DNA from 4 places in the Hymenobacter miniatus genome. Region 1 is predicted to be linked to each of the others. Evidence: riboswitches for the same ligand, from Rfam matches in the RefSeq annotation. Region 1 holds a riboswitch; each other region holds the start of a gene.
What was found. A riboswitch is a leader RNA that binds a small molecule or an ion and turns the genes downstream of it on or off. The one in region 1 is predicted to bind S-adenosylmethionine.
Positions count from the first base shown of each region.

Region 2: linked by a shared signal. The riboswitch ahead of JAO73_RS18925 (O-acetylhomoserine aminocarboxypropyltransferase/cysteine synthase family protein) and the one ahead of JAO73_RS13145 (ATP-grasp domain-containing protein) in region 1 are both predicted to bind S-adenosylmethionine.
Region 3: linked by a shared signal. The riboswitch ahead of JAO73_RS14470 (trans-sulfuration enzyme family protein) and the one ahead of JAO73_RS13145 (ATP-grasp domain-containing protein) in region 1 are both predicted to bind S-adenosylmethionine.
Region 4: linked by a shared signal. The riboswitch ahead of metH (methionine synthase) and the one ahead of JAO73_RS13145 (ATP-grasp domain-containing protein) in region 1 are both predicted to bind S-adenosylmethionine.

Region 1 is NZ_JAELXR010000007.1:220,864-225,526, forward strand. Features, by position in the region: gene JAO73_RS13140 (LLM class flavin-dependent oxidoreductase) at 57-1,076, opposite strand; gene JAO73_RS13145 (ATP-grasp domain-containing protein) at 1,211-2,206, opposite strand; SAM riboswitch class I at 2,565-2,657, opposite strand; gene JAO73_RS13150 (TonB-dependent receptor plug domain-containing protein) at 2,760-4,663, opposite strand, start outside.
Region 2 is NZ_JAELXR010000014.1:92,459-97,121, forward strand. Features, by position in the region: gene JAO73_RS18915 (hypothetical protein) at 118-540, opposite strand; gene JAO73_RS18920 (LysM peptidoglycan-binding domain-containing protein) at 724-1,014, shown strand; SAM riboswitch class I at 1,202-1,317, shown strand; gene JAO73_RS18925 (O-acetylhomoserine aminocarboxypropyltransferase/cysteine synthase family protein) at 1,707-3,086, shown strand; gene metX (homoserine O-acetyltransferase MetX) at 3,284-4,312, shown strand; gene JAO73_RS18935 (homoserine dehydrogenase) at 4,526-4,663, shown strand, end outside.
Region 3 is NZ_JAELXR010000008.1:238,067-242,729, reverse strand. Features, by position in the region: gene JAO73_RS14475 (D-alanyl-D-alanine carboxypeptidase/D-alanyl-D-alanine-endopeptidase) at 1-401, opposite strand, end outside; gene JAO73_RS14470 (trans-sulfuration enzyme family protein) at 579-1,781, opposite strand; SAM riboswitch class I at 1,924-2,038, opposite strand; gene JAO73_RS14465 (Na+/H+ antiporter) at 2,239-3,849, opposite strand; gene JAO73_RS14460 (hypothetical protein) at 3,981-4,154, opposite strand; gene pyrG (CTP synthase) at 4,316-4,663, shown strand, end outside.
Region 4 is NZ_JAELXR010000004.1:316,022-320,684, reverse strand. Features, by position in the region: gene JAO73_RS08635 (molybdopterin molybdotransferase MoeA) at 1-1,072, shown strand, start outside; SAM riboswitch class I at 1,448-1,555, shown strand; gene metH (methionine synthase) at 1,627-4,663, shown strand, end outside.

The DNA of each region.
Region 1 (4,663 bases):
ATAGAACGTCATGCAGCGCACAGCGAGGCATGACGTTTCTCCGGTGCTGGCGTGGGTTACGCCAACACCTGAATAACCGACTCCGAAAACCGCTCCATCTCCTCCAGTTGCGGGCTGGCTTGCAGCAGGAAGAAGTCCACGCCCACCTGCTCGAAGGCCCCGATGCGGTCCTGCAGCTGGGCGGGCGTGCCGGTGAGCCCCGTGCGCAGGCCGCGGTTCGACACCGAATAATCCTGCAGCGACACCTGCTGCTCCAGCTGCGTGCCGGCCAGCCACTGCTGGTAGTTGCCGTAGCCCGAAGCCGACGCCTGCACGTTGGTGATGCGGTCGAGCTCCTTTTTCACGGCCTGCTCGGTATCGCGCACCACGGTGTAGCCGGCCACGCCAAACTTCATGGGCGGGAGGCCTTTCTGCTCGCGGCGGCGGCGCATGTCGGCAATGCGGGCCCCAATTTGTTCCGGCGAGTCGCCGTGCATCACGTAGCCGTCGCACTGGCTCGAAATGAGGTCTTTAGCAGCCTCCGACTCGCCGCCGGCGTACAGGAACGGCGCCTTGGCCGGCTTGGGCTGCAAGATGTTGTCGGCCACTTGGTAGTACTTGCCCTGGTAGCTGAAATGGTCCTGCTTCCACACGTTGGTCACCACGTCGAGCCACTCTTTGGTGCGGGCGTACCGGTCGTCGTGCTGCTCGAAGTGCAGGCCGTATTTGGTGGCCTCGTCGCGCCACCAGCTGCTCACCACGTTGAGCGACAGGCGGCCGGGAGCAATCAGGTCGATGTTGGCGGCCTGCTTGGCCAGCAGCGCGGGGTTGTGGAAGGTGGGGCGCACGGCCACCATGATTTCCAGCTGCTCGGTGACGGCGGCCAGCGCAGCGGCCGTGCTCCAGGCTTCCAACGACGGCGCCTCGGTGCCCTTGATGTCGTTCAAGTACAGCTCCGCAATCAGCGTGAGGTCGTAGCCCCAGGCCTCGCTGCGCTGCGCCAGCTGCTTCACATAGCTCCAGTCGGTGGGCATCTGCTCGTCTTCGACGTTGCGCAGCCAGCCCCCGAAAATGGGCATCCAATATCCAAATTTCATGCTGTTGGCGATTTTGAGGGGTCCTCCTGCGGAGCTTGCCGAAGCACTCCTACCTGGTGAGTGGGCAACTTCGCTGCAACGAAGCGGTAGAAATGCTCCGGCAAACTCCGCGCGGGGACCGGGTTGTTGGGGCGTTAAGCGGTGGCCAGCTCGGCCGGCGCCGTGGTGGCCACGGCCGCGGGCAGCTGCGACTCCAGGTAGTCCACAAACCGGGCGTAGGGGTCGAAGCCGACCACGTTCACGGCGTCGGCCACGAAGTTGGACAGGGCGTTGATGTCGTAGAACAGGACGTCGCCGGTGCGGTCGTCAATCAAGTATTCGATGCCGCCCACGTCAATTTTGGCGGCGGCCACGATGCGCTCCACAGCGGCAATCACCTCGGCTGGCGGCGTGAAGGCCTCCACCTGAATGCCCTTCTTGGGCGCTTCGGTCAGGCAGAACTCGGCCGACTGCTCCTCCGGAATCTGGCAGATTTCGGCCGGGCACAGGTTGAAGCTTTCGCCGGTGGTGTACACCTTCATGGCGTAGAGAAACTTGCCGTCCAGCGTTTCGACGCGGTGGATGTGGCCGCCGCGGGGCGTCACGTATTCCTGCACCAGCGCGGTCTGGTCGATGCCGAGGTCAATCTGGTTGTTGTCGACGGCGGCCTGCAGGCCTTCCAGCGTGTCGAAGCGGATGATGCCCGCGCCGCTGCCGCCGATGTTCACCTTCACCACCACCGGGAAGCGCAGCTCGCGGGCGGCGTCGACGGCCCGCGAGGCGTGGTTAATCACAAACGACTTCGGGTATTTCAGGCCAAGCGACTCGAACAGCGACAGCTGCCGGGCCTTGTTGGTCTCGATGGCCGTGGCCGCCGAGCCGTTGATGATGCGCGTGCCAATGCGCTCCAAATGCGTGGCGTAGCCCGCCGTGTGAAAAATGCCCTGCCCGTGCCCGCGCAGGTAGGCCGAGGAGCTCATGCGGTTGACCACGAGGCTGTAGCGGCTTTCCTTTTCGGCGGGATTGAAGAGGTGGTGGGCGGCATCAATTTTCTCGTAGGGCAGCCCGCGGCGGTCCAGCTCTGCGAAGAGCGGCTTGAACCATTCGGGGTGTTCGAAGTAGATGCCAATGGGCTTTTGAGCAGCAGACATAATGGAAATGAGGGGGTTGAAACGTAGGCAAGCGGGCACGCTGCTCAACGCAGGTGGTGAACTGGCAAAGCCCGACATGAGACAGGAATGGAATTGCGCAGAGCAAGGCGCTGAGCCGGGGTCGGAAGAGGCCGAAACGCCGAGGCGGGCAGGCAAGCCGGACGCCGCACACGGCGGCCCGGCGAAGCCAACTTGCTCCGGACTCAGCTTTGGCTACCCGCGATGAAAAAACTACAGCGGGTTAGGCCGGACAACAACAGCAACAACACGCCATGCCAACGCAACGCATGGCAGCGGCGCGGGCACGAAAAGCGGCAAGAAAAACGGGTTGGTTGTTGGGGGCTTCCACGGCAACTTGTTTTTATATGGTCAGGAATTGGCACCGTGCCCGCGGTTGCGGGTGGTTGCCGGCGCGTCGTAGAGCCTGTCTCTCAGCGCCTCTGTATAAAAACAATCCTTCAGGGAGAAAGAATTGATACGGCAAAGATACAGCAGAAGCCCCCGACTTGTTCCAAATCGGGGGCTTCTGCTGTTTTTGAGGGGACGGTAGGCGCTAGTTGCGCAGGGCCAGCCGCACACCGGCCATCAGCCAGCGACCGGGCATCTGGGCCCCCAGCAAGTCGGAATACTGCGCATTGAACAGGTTTTGGGCCTGCCCCACCACCCACACGCGCCCGGGCAGCAGCGCCACGTCGAGGCGGCCGTTTATCACCACGTAGCTGGGCGTCAGCTCCGCGTCGTTGACGGTGGCGCTGGGAGTGGTGCGCTGGCCGGCGCGCTGCTTGTACACGCCCCCCACGCCCACGCTGAAGCGCCGGTGCGTCAAGCTCACGTTGCCGGTAATCAGCTGCTTGGCCACGTTGCTCAGGTACTGCGACACCACGTCGCCGGCCACGTCCAACTGGGTATAGGTGTAGCCCACGCTGCCGTCGAGCCGCAGCTGGGGCGCCAGTTGGGCGCGGGCGGTGGCTTCCAGCTCCAGGCCCTGAGTAGTCACGGCAAACAGGTTTTGGGCCAGCCGGTAGGTGGCGGCGGGGTTGAGGTTGGTGAGGCCCGTGGTTTCAATTACCTGGCTGCCGGATTGGCCCACGTAGTCAATCAGGTTGCGGCCGTAGCGGTTGAAGTAAGTGGCGCGCAGCGTGAGCACCGGCAGGGGCTGAAAATCAAGCCCGCCCTCGTAGCTCCAGGTGCGCTCCGCGCTGAGGTTGGGGTTGCCGATGTTGAAGCCCGAGGGCACCGTGCCGGGGCGGATGGACGAGTAGTATTGCTCCGTGAAATTGGCGGCCCGAATGGCCCGGCCCACGGCGCCGCGCACCGTGAGCTTCTCCCCCACCTGCTGGCTGGCCGTGAGCTGAGGCACCACTTCGGTGCCGTAGGCTTGGTCGTGGTCGAGGCGCAGGGCGGCCGTCAGGCTCAGGCCCGGGGTTGGGGTGAGGCCGGCCACGGCAAAGGCGCCCTGGTGCCACACGGCGTGGCGGCCCTGGTCGTTGCTGCGCACGGCGCGGCGGTCGGCCTGGCCGCCCAGGGTCAGGCGCACCTTGTCCGAGAAGGTAAGTTGGTGCTGGCCCTGCACGTTGAGGTAGTGCATGAGGTGGCTGCTGGCCACCGAAGCGGGCGTGTAGAGATAGTAGTCGGTGCTGGCGGTGCTCACCAACTGCAGCTCGGTGCGGGCGCGGGCGCTCCAGTCGTAGCGCAGCTGGCCCTGGTACCAGTCGCGCGCCGTGGTTTCGCGGGCTCGGTCGCCGGCTGCGGTGGTGTAGAAATTCTGGGCATTGTAGTCGCGCCGGTCGAAGCTGGCGCGGGCCGCGGCACTCAGCTTGTCGCTAATCTGGTAAGCGCCCGACAGCGAATAAGTATTGAGCTTGAAATCGTTGCGCCCGCCGCCGGGCAGGTTCAGCTGCTGGCCGCTGGCCGTGTTGTTGAGGATGCCACCGGCCAGGCGCAGCCCCTTTTCCTGGCCGTAGAAGCCGGCGTTGGTGCTTTTCAGGTCGTACTCGCCGGCCAGGAAGGTCCCGCCCAGCTCCAGGGCATCGGGGCGGTGGGTGGCGGCAAAGGTTTTGGTTACGATGTTGACGAAGCCGCCCACGGCGTCGGGGCCGTAGAGGGCCGCGCCCGGGCCGCGCACCACTTCAATCTGCTCAATCTCGGCCGGCGCGATGGGAAAGTAGCCCGCAAAGTGCCCGGTGAGCGGGTCGTTCAGCCGCATGCCGTCCAGCAGAATCAGGACTTGGTTGAAGGTGGAGCCGCGCAGGGTGATGTCGGCCTGGGTGCCAAAATTGCCGCGGCTCTGCACTTCCAGGGCCGGCAGCAGGCGCAGCAGGTCGTCGAGCGAGGCCACGGGGTACTGGCTCAGCGTGCGGCCCGGAATTACGGACACGTAACGACCCGTCTGGCCAGCCACTTGGTTCAGGCGCGAGCCGTACACCGTCACCTCGCGCAGGCTGCGGGCGCTGTCGG
Region 2 (4,663 bases), on a different contig from region 1:
TGGCGGCAAGTTACTGGCCTTTTCCCGCTGGGCCCGGGCTTGAGCCCGACTGTTGAACAACAAAAAAAGCCCCGAACCACTGTGGTTCGGGGCTTTTTGTAGAATTGGTGGCGATGCCTAGTCCTTTTCCAGCATCAGCGTGGCGCCGTCGGCCGACTTCAGCGTGAGCTTGTCGTCGGTGAGGGTTTCTACGGCGAAAGTGTTGGCCGTAGCGCTGCCTTCGGGGGTGAAGGTGATGGTTTTACCGGCCTGGTCAAAGGTGTACTTGCCCGACACGGCACCGGCGGCGCCGTCGGTCATGGTGTAGTTGCCGTTGGCAAAAACGTGAAGCTCCTGCTGTTTTTGCGCGTCAGTTTGCTTTACTTTGTCGCCACTGGCATCGGTTTCTTTAGCAGTTTTCCATACCTTGCTATCGGTGCCGTACAGCATATTCACGCCTTCTACCTTGCCTTTGTCGTTGCCACACGCCGTGACAAACAACGACACCAACAGCAACAGGCTGGCGAAATAACGGAGCGAAAAAAGGGACTGAAGTTTCATGAGCACAAAAAGAAGAATGGTGAAAGAATGAGAAAGCCTGCGGTTGCAAACTCGTCGGCTTACGGACCCGCAAGCAAAAGAGTTTACGCCGTAACCTCGTCGGAGCCGGCCCGTATATGGGCCCTGTTGGCTACCCCACGGGGCGGCTCATTCAATTTTTTTTTCATCAAACGGAACAAATCCATGGGACTCTTTGATTTTCTCAGCGACAAAGGCGAGCAAAAACCCGTAGAGCCCGCAGCGAAGCCGGCTGCTGGCGGCACTGATTTTTTCGGAAACGCGGCCAATGCCAATCCAGCCGCCGCCGGCGATTCGTACACCGTGGTAAGCGGTGACTCGCTGTCTAAAATTGCCAAACACCACTACGGCGATGCCGCCAAGTGGCATCAGATATACGAGGCCAACAAGGCCACCATCGGCAGTAACCCTGACCATATCGAAGTCGGCCAGGTGTTAACCCTACCTAGTCTCTAGGTACTTTTTTGCAGAAAAAAGGTGAGAAAAGCCACTCTGTTTCAGGGTGGCTTTTTTGTGTTTGGGCGGGTCCGAAAACGGCCAGCGAAAAATTTATTTCGCCCTGCTTGCTTGCCCGTCCAAAAATTTCTCTCGTACATTTGCCCCCACCAACCCGGTACTCCCTGCTAACGGCGGGAAGTTTTACGTTTTATACAGAAGCGGCGAGAGACTAGGCTCCCTGACCCGCTGGCAACCTTCCTTCCTGTGAAAGGTGCCAATTCCTACCCACTGCGGCGTTGGCCGCGCTGGGGCATATGACTCGAGTGCCATGGAAAATTCTTCTCGTTTCGCCTTTCCCAACCCGACTCCTGCGGCTGCTTTGCGCGCCGGGGCTTCGGGTTTTTCTGTTTCGGCCCCGGGCCGTTGCATGCCGGCCGCGCCGTTCGCCCGAATGCGAATGTGCTGTTGCTGCCCGTGTTGTTGCTAAGCTGATTTCGGCTTAGGCACCCCCTCCCCTCCTTTCTGGATTTTCTGGTGGCTTCTCGGGGCCGTCGCGCGCCTTTTCGGCACGTTCGGCGCGCACCAGGCCGCCGCTTCAGCACGGGCACACTTCGGGGACTTGCTGCGCTTCAAGTGCTTATGAACAAGCCAATTAGCGCCTTTCTCTATCAACTCATTCCGGTTTTTCAACCTTCAACCATTCCCCCATCATGTCCGCTCAATCCCTGCACTTCGAAACCCTGCAACTCCACGCCGGCCAGCAGCCCGACCCCACCACCGGCTCGCGCGCGGTGCCCATTCACCAAACCACCAGCTACGTGTTCAAGAACGCCGAGCACGGCGCCAACCTGTTTGCTCTGAAAGAGTTCGGCAACATTTATACCCGCCTCATGAACCCGACCACCGACGTGTTTGAGCAGCGTGTGGCGGCGCTGGAAGGCGGCGTGGCCGCGCTGGCCACCAGCTCGGGCCAGGCGGCGCAGTTCATTGCCCTCAACAACATCCTGCAGGCCGGCGACAACTTCGTGAGCACGGCCTTCCTCTACGGCGGCACCTACAACCAGTTTAAGGTGGCCTTCAAGCGGTTGGGCATCGAGGTGCGCTTCGCCGACGGCGACAACCCGGCCTCGTTTGAGGAGTTGATTGACGAAAATACCAAGGCCATTTACCTCGAAACCATTGGCAACCCCAGCTTCAGTATTCCGGACTTTGAGGCCATTGCGGCCATTGCCAACCGGCACGACCTGCCGCTGATTGTGGACAACACCTTTGGGGCGGGCGGCTACCTGTTTCGGCCCCTGGAGCACGGCGCGCACATCGTGGTAGAGTCGGCCACGAAGTGGATTGGCGGGCACGGCACCAGCATCGGCGGCGTGATTGTGGACGGCGGCACCTACGACTTCGGCAACGGCAAATTCCCGCAGTTCACCGAGCCCAGCGAAGGCTACCACGGCCTAGTGTTCAACGACGTATTTGGCAAGGGCGGGCCGTTTGGCAACATCGCCTTCATCATACGGGCCCGGGTGGAAGGCCTGCGCGACTTCGGCCCCTCGCAGAGCCCGTTCAACGCTTTCCAACTGCTCATCGGACTCGAAACCCTGAGCCTGCGCGTGGAGCGCACCGTGGAAAACGCCCTCAAAATCGCGACTTGGCTGGAGCAGCACCCGCAGGTGGAAAGCGTGAACTACCCCGGCTTGCCCAGCAGCCCCTACCACCGCCTGGCGCAGAAATACCTGAAGCGCGGCTTCGGCGGCGTGCTGAGCTTCTGCATCAAAGGCAGCAAGGAAACGGCCACGCAGTTCATCGATAACCTCAAGCTTATCAGCCACCTGGCCAACGTGGGCGACGCTAAGACGCTCATCATTCAGCCTTCGGCCACCACGCACCAGCAGCTCAGCGACGAGGAACAACTGGCCGCTGGCGTCACGCCCACGTCGTTGCGCCTGTCGGTGGGCATCGAGCATTTTGAAGACATCAAGGGCGACTTGCAGGCCGCGTTTGACGCCGTGGGCAATACGGCCAGCCTGCCTACGGAAGGCGAGGCCGTGACCGAGCCCGAATTAGAGCACGCCCAGCCGCTGGAAGTGTAACCCCACCGCCGCCAGCGGGCCACCCCTGGTGGGCCGGTGCCAGTCTCGCTGGCGGCTTCTTGCTAGTTAGGTCGATGCAGAACCAGCCCACGGGCGGGCCCACTTTCCTGCAGTTTGTTGGAGAAAGATGGGGGTGAGATACCAAGGGCCGGTTTCGTGCGCTGGTTCTGCAGCGACTTTTTTACACTTGATGACCCATGTCAGACCATATTTTTCACCTGCCCGACCTGCTTCTTGAAAGCGGCGAAACCCTGGCCGGGGCCCACGTGGCCTACCGCACCTGGGGCCAGCTCAACGAGGACCGCGACAACGTGGTGTGGGTGTGCCACGCCCTCACGGCCAACGCCGACGTGCTGGCCTGGTGGCCGGGGCTGGTGGGGCCGGGGTGCTACTACGACCCCGCCGAGTACTTCATTGTGTGCGCCAACGTGCTGGGCTCCTGCTACGGCAGCACCAGCCCACGCGACCCGGACCCCGCCACGGGCCGCCCGCGCTACCAGCACTTTCCGCGGCTGACCATCCGCGACCTGGTGGCGGCGCACGAGGCCCTGCGCCAGGACCTGGGCCTCACCGACATTCACACCCTGATAGGCGGTTCGCTGGGCGGGCAGCAGGCCTTGGAGTGGGCCGTGCAGCGGCCCGATTTGTTCGACCACCTCGTGGTCATTGCCACCAACGCCCGGCACTCGGCCTGGGGCATTGCCTTCAACGAGGCCCAGCGCCTGGCCATTGAAGCCGACCCCACTTACGCCGCCGGCCAGCCCGGCGGGGGCGACGAAGGCCTGCGCGCCGCCCGCGCCATGGCCCTGCTCAGCTACCGCAGCTACTTGGCCTACGCCGACACCCAAACCGACCCCGACGACGACCACCTGCCGCACGAGCACCGCGCCAGCACCTACCAACGCTACCAGGGCGACAAGCTGGTGGCCCGCTTCGACGCCTATAGCTACGTGGCCCTGAGCCGCAGCATGGACAGCCACAACCTGGGCCGCGGCCGGGGCGGCGTGGCGGCGGCGCTGCGGCGCATCGGGGCTCGCACGCTGGTGCTGGGCATCACGTCCGACGTGCTGTTTCCGCTGAGTGAGCAGCGCGAGCTGGCCGCTCACATTCCGGGCGCGATGTACGCGGAGCTGGACTCCCGCTACGGGCACGACGGTTTCCTGCTGGAAACGGCAGGAATTACGCACTTTCTGGAGCGGTTTTACGCGCCCACGTTCGTGCATTAATTTTTGGCGCAGCAACGCAATCAATTTAAAAGAAAGCCCCTTCAGTGGCTTAGAAAGCTGTCGCTGAAGCACAAATCTCGGCAGATTGGCACAAAGACCAAACCACTGGTACAAACACACATTGGCCGGCACAAAGAGCGTAGCTATGGTACAAGCTTGCTTATGAAAGAGCCGCCTAGGGATTAACGCCCAACCTTCTCATCTATCAAAGAAATGAACCCAACCCAACCGCCCCTGCGCATTGGCCTCATCGGCTTTGGCTGCGTGGGGCAGGGCTTCTACGACATCGTGCAGCGCCAGCCCGAACTGGGCCTCACCGTGACGCGCATTGCCGTGAAAAGCCCCACCAAG
Region 3 (4,663 bases), on a different contig from region 1:
GCGCGGCGGCTGGGCACGTCGCCGTGCAGCAGCGTGGGGTCGCCGGTGCCCTGGAAAAACAGCGTGTCGCGGCGTGAGAAGTAGCGCAGGCTCGGCAGCGAATCACCGAGCAGGTGCAGCCCGGCATAAAAGCTGAACAGCTTCATGTTGCTGGCCGGGGTGAAGTATTTGGCTTCTTGGTAGCCGTAGAACGGCTTCGTGCTGTCGGCATAGGCCAAGCTCAGGCCCACCTGGTGCTGGCGCAGGATGGCCGAGCTATTCAGCAACGAATCGAGCCAGGGCAGCGGCCGGCCCGGCGCCGTGGCGGCGGTGGCCGGCGGGGTGGTGGCGGTTTGCGCGCAAGCCGGCAGCTGGGTGGCCCCCAGCGTCAGCAGCAACAGAAAATACAGGGAACGTAGCATCGGCCGCAACTTACGCAACAGACACGGTCGGGGAGGCTTTTATGGCCCAAATCATGCTTGGCGCCCAAAAATCGGCCGAATAAAACGGCCGCCATTGGGCCCGGTGGCGGCTCCCGTAACGGCGGGCGGCCACTGACTGGCTTCTTCGCGCAGCCAGCCTGCCGCCCGCCGTTGCGGCTAGGCCAGCACGGCCTCTGCTTCGGGCACCGCCAGCGGTGCGCTGGCCGCGGCAGCGCCCAAGCCATCGAGCGCCTGCGCCAAATCCGCAATGAGGTCGTCGGCGGCCTCCAGGCCAATGGAGAGGCGCAGCAGGCTGTCGGCAAAGCCGGCGGCGCGGCGCTGCTCGGCCGGGATGGCCGTGTGCGTCATCGAAGCCGAATGGCACACCAGGCTCTTGCCGCCGCCCAGGCTCACGGCCAGCTTGAAGTAGTTCAGGCTGGTGGCAAGTTGCGTGGCCGCGTCCACGGTGTCGTCTTTCAGCACCAGCGCGATGATGCCGCCAAAACCGTCGGGCTGCTGCTGCCGGGCCAGGCCGTGGTTGGGGTGCGATTCCAGCCCGGGGTAATACACAGCCTGGATTTCGGGGCGGCTTTGCAGGAAGCGGGCCACCTGCAGGGCCGCGCTGCAGTGCCGGGCAATGCGCAAATGCAGGGTTTCGAGCCCGCGAATCACCAAAAACGAATCGAACGGCCCCAGTATGGCCCCCGAGGCGTTTTGAATGAACTGGATTTGCTTGCCCAGCTCTTCGGTAGCTGCCACCACGGCGCCGGCAATCAAATCGGAATGGCCGCCCAAATACTTGGTGGCGCTGTGCACCACCAAATCGGCGCCCAGCAGAATGGGCTGCTGCAGCACGGGCGAAGCAAAGGTGTTGTCGACGCACAGCCAGGCACCGGCGGCGTGGGCCAGCTCGGCCAGCCCGGCAATGTCGGAGACTTTGAGCGTGGGGTTCGAGGGCGTCTCCAGCCACACCAGCTTGGTGCGCTCGGTGATGGCGGCCTGCACCTGGGCCAGGTCGGCGGTGTCGCAATACACGATGTCGATGCCGAAACGGCGGTACACGTGCTCAAACAGGCGGAAGGCCCCGCCGTAGATGTCGTCGATGGCCACAATCTGGTCGCCGGTCGAGAGCAACTTCAGCACGGCATCGATGGCGGCCATGCCGCTGGCAAAGGCGTAGGCCGAATGGCCGTGCTCGAGGCCGGCCAGCAGCTGCTCCAGGGCGCTGCGGGTGGGGTTGGCGGTGCGGGAGTAGTCGTAGCCCTTGTGCACGCCCGGCGACTCCTGCACGAAGGTACAGGTCTGGTATATCGGCACCGCGAGGGCACCGGTTTGTTCGTCGACGGGAAAGGACTGAATGAGGCGGGTGGAGGCTTGCATGAGGCAATGAGCGTTTTGTGGCTGAGACGAAAACGCACCCGGGTACCTAAGCACTTTCAAGATTTCTTACCGAAAGGGCACAAAAAAAGCCCTTCCGACAAGTCAGAAGAGCACCACCGCTGCAGTCGGGGAACATCTTGTAGACTTATCTTCTCCTGAACCGGCCGAAACTGATTCAGAACAGGATTTAGCACCTGGTATTGCTACTGGTTGCTAAGGCATCGCAGGGCCTGTCCCTCCGCCTTTCTTGATAAGTGCCCCGATTAGGGAGCGTGCCGCAAAGATAGCGGCGGCCTGAAACGACGCAAGCGAGGGAGTGGAAAAAATAATCAGCACTTCCTGCAGAGCGCAGCGAAGCATCTCGCGTGTGGTAGTAATTTAATTGATATTAGTTGAAGCAGGCGAGATGCTTCGCTGCGCTCTGCATGACGTTCCGTTATCAGCCGGCCGCCCTCCCCTACCGCTCAATGTGCTTCACCTTGGCCTCGTCCAGGTCCAGTTGGGCTTCCTGCTGGCGCAGCACTTCGTCGTCGAAGCTGTCGTGGTGGCGCAGGTGGGCCAGGGCCTCGCGCTCCACGTTCAGCACATCGAGCAGCACGAGGTGGTACTGGCGCAGGGCGTCGCGGCCGGCCTGGTCGGTTTCCAGCGCGTTGAGGGTGCGGGTGGTGAGGTTGATTTCGGTTTGCATGCGCTGCTGCAGGCGGGCAATCAGCTCGTTGGCTTCCGTTTCGGCGGCGTAGTGGCGCTGCAGGTGCTTCACGGCCGCGGTGCGCAGGTGCAGGCGCACGCCGGCTTCCTGCTCTTCGAGGGGCATGCGGTCGTCGCGCTCGGCAATCCGGGTGAAGCGGATGATGGCCGGCAGCGTGAGCCCCTGCAGCACCAGCGTGACCAAAATGACCACAAATGTGATGAACAGAACGAGGTTGCGCTGCGGGAACTGCAGGCCGTCGTTGGTCATCAGCGGCACCGATAGCGCCGAGGCCAGCGACACCACCCCGCGCATGCCCGCCCAGCCCAGCACCAGCGTGCCCTGCCAGCCGGGGCTGGGCTCGGCATTGCGGATGCTTTTGCTCAAATAGCGCGGAATGAACGCCGCCGGGTACATCCACAGCAGCCGAATGACAATGACCAGCCCGCTCATCAGCAAACCGTAGGCAATGCCTTGCTGCAAAGAGTATTCGCCCAGCCCTTCCACCGCAATGGGCAACTGCAGGCCAATGAGAATGAACACCAGCCCATTCAGCACGAAGCTCACGCTGGCCCACACGCTGTTGGCCTGCAGGCGGGTGTTGGCGTCGAACACCCGGTGCGACAGGTGCGAAAGCAGCAACCCGCCGCTCACCACCGCCAGCACGCCCGAAAAGTGGAATTCCTCGGCCAGCAAATACATCACGTAGGGCGCCATGAAGGTGAGCACCGTGTTGATGCTGGGCGTGGTGGGCAGGTACTTGTGAATGAGGTAGAAGCCGTAGGCCACGCCCAGCCCCACCGCCAGCCCCATGCCGCTCACCAGCAGAAAGCTGGTGGCCGCCTCCTGCCACACAAACACGCCCGACGACACCGCCAGCAACGCAAACCGAAACACAATCAGGCTGCTGGCGTCGTTAATCAGGCTCTCACCTTCCAGAATAGCCGTCACCCGCCGCGGCACCTTGATGCCGCGCAGCACTGAAGTGGCCGCCACTGCATCGGGCGGCGAAATGATGCCCCCGAGCAGGAACCCCAGCCCCAGCGTAAACCCCGGAATGACGGCCCGCGCCACGTAGGCCACAATGGCCGAAGTAAAGGCCACCAGCCCAAACGCGAGCAGCCCAATGGCCCGACGCCAGCGCCAGAAATCGTTCCAGGAGGTGGTCCAGGCCGCCTCGTAGAGCAGCGGCGGCAGGAAAATCAGGAATATTAAATCGGGCGCAATGGCCACCCGCGGCAGGCCGGGCACAAAGCTGAGCGCCAGCCCACCCAACACCAGAAAAATGGGGTAGGAAATGCGCAGCTGCTGCGCCAGCATCACCAGCAGAAACACGACGAACAGCAGGCCGAGAACGAGGAGCAGGGTTTCGTGCAACATGGGGCCGGGTTGTATTTACCAGCCCAAAGAAACACCCGGCCGCGCCAGCCAACGAAACGGCTTGCCCAAGCGCGCTGTGCTTCAGCGGGCGCGACGAAGCAGGATGACGAAACGCTTGGGCGCGTTCTATTCTACCGGTGCCACAGCTGGCGGCCCGCCGTGGGCCGCTTGGGCCGGTCGAAAAGCACCACGTAGAGCACGCCCAGCAACGGCGTGAGCAGCAAGGCCGTGAGCAGGCGCAAGTGCCAGTAGTGCACCGGGCTCAGGCCCCAGCTCTGGACGAGGTGATTGATGAAATGTGCCATAAACTAAATGTATTAATTCCCAGCAACTTTTGCAATCGTTTGCGGAAATACCCGCCTCTTTTTTGCGGGCCGTCACGGGCTAGCCGCGGCGGCATTGGTGGCCCGGCCGCGCATTTTTTTCCGCCATCCCAACTTTGGGCGCCGTACTTTTGACTCCCGTCATGCCCGAACGCTCCAACCCCTCCCCCAGCGCGTCGGCAGCGAAATACATTTTCGTTACCGGCGGCGTCACTTCTTCACTCGGCAAAGGAATCATTTCCGCTTCGCTGGCCAAGCTTCTGCAGGCCCGCGGCTTCCGAGTCACCATCCAGAAGTTCGACCCTTACATCAACATCGACCCCGGTACGCTGAACCCGTACGAGCACGGCGAGTGCTACGTGACCGACGACGGCGCCGAAACCGACCTCGACCTCGGCCACTACGAGCGGTTCCTGAACACGCCCACCTCGCAGGCCAACAACGTCACCACCGGCCGCATCTACGACCACGTCATCCGCCGCGAGCGCGAG
Region 4 (4,663 bases), on a different contig from region 1:
GGACGGCATTGCGGTGGCCCACGCCGCCTGGGCCGGGGGCCAGACCGAGTTTGAAATCCAACACGCCCAGTACGCCGGCGCCCCGCCCCGGCCGCTGCTCAGCCCCCGGCAAGCAGTGGAGGTGATGACGGGCGCCGTGCTCCCCGCCGGTACCGATGTGGTGGTCCGTTACGAGGACATCCTGCTGCACGACAACCGCGCCACCGTCCAGATTCCGCCGCCCGAAGCCCCCGGCGTCAACATCCACCACCAGGCCGCCGACCGCCGCGCGGGCGAGGCCCTGCTGCTGCCCGGCACCCGCCTCGGGCCCGCCGAACTGGCCGTGGCCGCCACCGTGGGCGCCGCCGAAATGCAGGTAACGCGCGCCGCCCGCGTGGCCGTAGTGAGCACCGGCGACGAGCTGGTGGGCATTCAGGAAACGCCGCTGCCGCACCAGATTCGGCGGTCTAACGCCTATGCCTTGCAGGCGCTTTTCGGCCAGCAGGGGGCCGACGTTTCCCTGTTCCACCTGCCCGATGCGCTGGACGAACTGCGCGACGGCCTCACCAAAATTCTGGGCGCGGGCTTCGACGCCGTGGTGCTGAGCGGCGCCGTGAGCAAGGGCCGCGCCGACCACCTGCCGGGCCTGCTGCGCGAACTGCACGTCAGGGAAATATTTCACGAAGTGCAGCAGCGGCCGGGCAAGCCGCTGTGGTTTGGGGCGCGGGCCGGCGGGCCGGTGGTGTTTGGGCTGCCCGGCAATCCGGTGTCGACTTTCATCACGGCCTGCCGCTACGTGCGGCCCTGGCTGCGCGCCGTGCAACAGCCCGAAGGCGCCGCCGAAGCGGCCGCCACGGACGAGGCCCCGCAACCGGCCGTGCTCACCGCGAACATCAATTTCAAGCCCCCGCTCACGCACTTCGTGCCCGTGCGTCTGGCCGTGGACGCCGAGGGCCGCCGTCTGGCCACGCCGTTGCGCGTGGGCGGCTCCGGCGACATGATGGGGCTTGTGGGCGCCACCGCATTTCTGGAGCTGCCGCCCGAGCCGGCCGTGTTTGCGGCGGGCAGCGCGTGGCCGGCGTGGGCGCTGTAGGCCGGATGTTGGGGAACCTCCGTGCGCTGGCTCCGTAAAGCAACGGGAGCCGCAGCGCCAGCGGCTGAGTGTTGAAGGTGGCCCGGCGCATTGGCCACCGTCTTTTTTCTCACCGCAACCCACCCGATTATGCCGACGAAAAAAGCAAGCACCGCCAAAAAAGACCCCTGCTGGAAAGGCTACGAGCAGGAGGGCACCAAGAAAAAGGACGGCAAAACCGTCCCCAATTGCGTGAAGAAAGACTAGCCTTCGTTCTTTTCGTTATGCCAAACGGCCCCGGCCTGCGCCCTTGTTGGCGTGGGCCGGGGCCGCAGTTTTTTGGTCTGATTTCGACGTGGGGTTGTTTTTGTGGCAGTGTTGTATCTTCGTCCTACGCTGCTATCCAGAAAGACCGAGGGACCGGGCCCGATGACGTCTTGGCAACCTACCGCGAGTAGGTGCCAACTCCCGTTTCACCGCCGTTTTGGTGAAAGAAGATGACAGCCGGAACTGTGCGCCTGCGCACGGGTTTCTTTCTGGATACGCGCTTCCGTAGCTATTCGCCCCCGAAAGAAATGTCCACTGCCACCCTCGCCGCCCCCTCTCCCCTTCCCGAGCTGCTCCGCCAGCGCCTGCTGATTCTCGATGGCGCCATGGGCACCATGATTCAGCGCCATCTGCTCACGGAGGAGGATTTCCGCGGCACGCGCTTCGCCGACCACCCCAAGCCCCTGCGCGGCAACAACGACCTGCTGAGCCTGACGCGGCCCGACATCATCAAGGGCATTCACGCCGAGTACTTCGCCGCCGGGGCCGACATGGTGGAAACTAACACCTTCTCCGGCACTACCATTGCGCAGGCCGACTATGGGCTGGAGCACATTGTGTACGAGCTGAATTACGAGTCGGCCCGCCTGGCCCGCGAGGCGGCCGACGAGTACAGCACGCCCGAGCGGCCGCGCTTCGTGGCCGGCGCCGTGGGCCCCACCAACCGCACCGCCTCGCTCTCGCCCGACGTGAACCGGCCCGGCTTCCGCGCCGTGACCTTCGACGAGCTGGCCACGGCTTACCTGGAGCAAGTGCGCGGCCTCGTGGACGGCGGCGTGGACACGCTGCTCATCGAAACCATCTTCGACACGCTGAACGCCAAAGCCGCGCTCTACGCCGTGCAGAAGTTCTTCGACGAAGGCGGCCGCGTGGTGCCCGTCATGATTTCGGGCACCATCACCGACGCCTCGGGCCGCACGCTGAGCGGCCAGACGGTGGAGGCATTCTGGAACTCTATCCGCCACCTGCCGCTGCTGAGCGTGGGCCTGAATTGCGCCCTCGGGGCCCACCAGCTCAAGCAGTACGTGGAGGAATTGAGCCGCATTTCCGACGTGCACATTTCGGCTTATCCCAACGCGGGTTTGCCCAACGCTTTTGGTGGGTATGATGAATCGGCGCAGGAATTTGCGGCGCTGGTGGAGGAATATCTGAAGGAAGGCATCGTGACGGTGGTGGGTGGTTGTTGTGGCACCACGCCCCAGCACATTGCCGAGCTGAGCAAGCTGGCCGAGAAATACCAGCCCCGCCAATTGCCCTCCGTACCCACGCCTTCCACGCGCCTGAGCGGACTGGAGCCGTTTACCATCAAAGAGGAAAGCCTGTTCGTGAACGTGGGCGAGCGTTGCAACGTGACGGGTTCGCGCGCTTTCGCCCGCCTCATTCGCACCGGCGCGTACGAGGAAGCCCTGGCCGTGGCCCGCCTGCAAGTGGAAGAAGGCGCCCAGGTGCTCGACATCAACATGGACGAGGGCATGCTCGATTCGGAGCAGGTGATGACGACGTTTCTGCACCTCATCGCCTCGGAGCCCGACATTGCGCGGGTGCCCGTCATGATTGACTCCTCGAAGTGGAGCGTGCTCGAAGCCGGCCTGAAATGCGTGCAGGGCAAGAGCATCGTGAACTCCATCTCGCTGAAAGAAGGCGAGGCGGCCTTCCGCGAGCGGGCCCACACGGTGCGCCAGTACGGCGCGGCCGTGGTGGTGATGGCCTTCGACGAAAACGGCCAGGCCGACTCGCTGGCGCGCCGCATCGAAATCTGCCAGCGCAGCTACGACATTCTGACGAAGGAAGTGGGCTTCGACCCGTCCGACATCATTTTCGACCCCAACATCCTGACCGTGGGCACGGGCATGGACGAGCACCGCAACTATGCGCTCGACTTCATCGAGGCCGTGCGCTGGATTAAGACGAACCTGCCCGGCGCGCTCACCAGCGGCGGCATTTCGAACATTTCGTTCTCCTTCCGCGGCAACGACGTGGTGCGCGAGGCCATGCACACGGCCTTCCTCTACCACGCCATCCGGGCCGGCCTGGACATGGGCATCGTGAACCCCGGCCAGCTCGGCGTGTACGATGAAATCGAGCCCCATTTGCTGGAATTGGTTGAAGACGTGCTGCTCAACCGCCGCGCCGACGCCACCGAGCGCCTGGTGGAATTTGCCGACACGGTGAAACAGAAGGACAAGGCCGAAGTGAAAGCCGACGAGTGGCGCAGCCTGCCGGTGCAGGAGCGCCTGTCGCACGCGTTGGTGAAGGGCATTACCGAGTTTATCGACGAAGACACCGAGGCCGCCCGCCGGGAGCTGGCCCGCCCGCTCGACGTGATTGAGGGCCCGCTGATGGCCGGCATGAACGTGGTGGGCGACCTGTTCGGGGCCGGCAAAATGTTCCTGCCGCAGGTAGTGAAATCGGCCCGCGTGATGAAAAAGGCGGTGGCCTACCTGGAGCCGTATCTGCTGGCCGATAAGCAGGGCTCGGACCGCCAGACGGCCGGCAAAATCCTGATGGCCACGGTGAAGGGCGACGTGCACGACATCGGCAAGAACATTGTGGGCGTGGTATTGGCCTGCAACAACTTCGACATCGTGGACCTCGGCGTGATGGTGCCGCTGGAGAAAATTCTTGACGAAGCCCAGAAGCAAAACGTGGACGTCATTGGCCTGTCCGGCCTCATCACGCCCTCGCTCGATGAAATGGTGTACGTGGCCCAGGCCATGGAAAAGCGCGGCATGAAAACGCCCCTGCTCATTGGCGGGGCTACTACCTCGCGCCTGCACACGGCCGTGAAAATCGCGCCCGCCTACAGCGGCGCCGTGGTGCACGTGAACGACGCCTCGCGCTCGGTGGGCGTGGCGGCCGGCCTGCTCGGCTCGGGCGAACACGCCTACGCCCAGACCGTGGCCGACGACTACGCCGCCCTGCGCGCCGACTACGCCAGCCGCCAGCGCGACAAAAGCTACCTGCCCATCGAAGCGGCCCGCGCCAACGGCTTTAAGTCGGACTGGAACGCGGTGCCCATCACCAAGCCCAGCTTCCTCGGCACCAAAGTACTGGAAAACTACGACCTGGCCGAGCTGGCCGAGTACATCGACTGGACGCCCTTTTTCCACACCTGGGAGCTGAAAGGGCGCTACCCGCGCATTCTGGAGGACGAAAACCTGGGCGAAGCGGCCACCCGGCTGTTTGCCGACGCGCAGGCCTTGCTGAAGAAAATCATCGACGAGAAGCTGCTCACGGCCCGCGCCGTGCTGGGCTTTTGGCCGGCCAACACCAAGGACTACGACA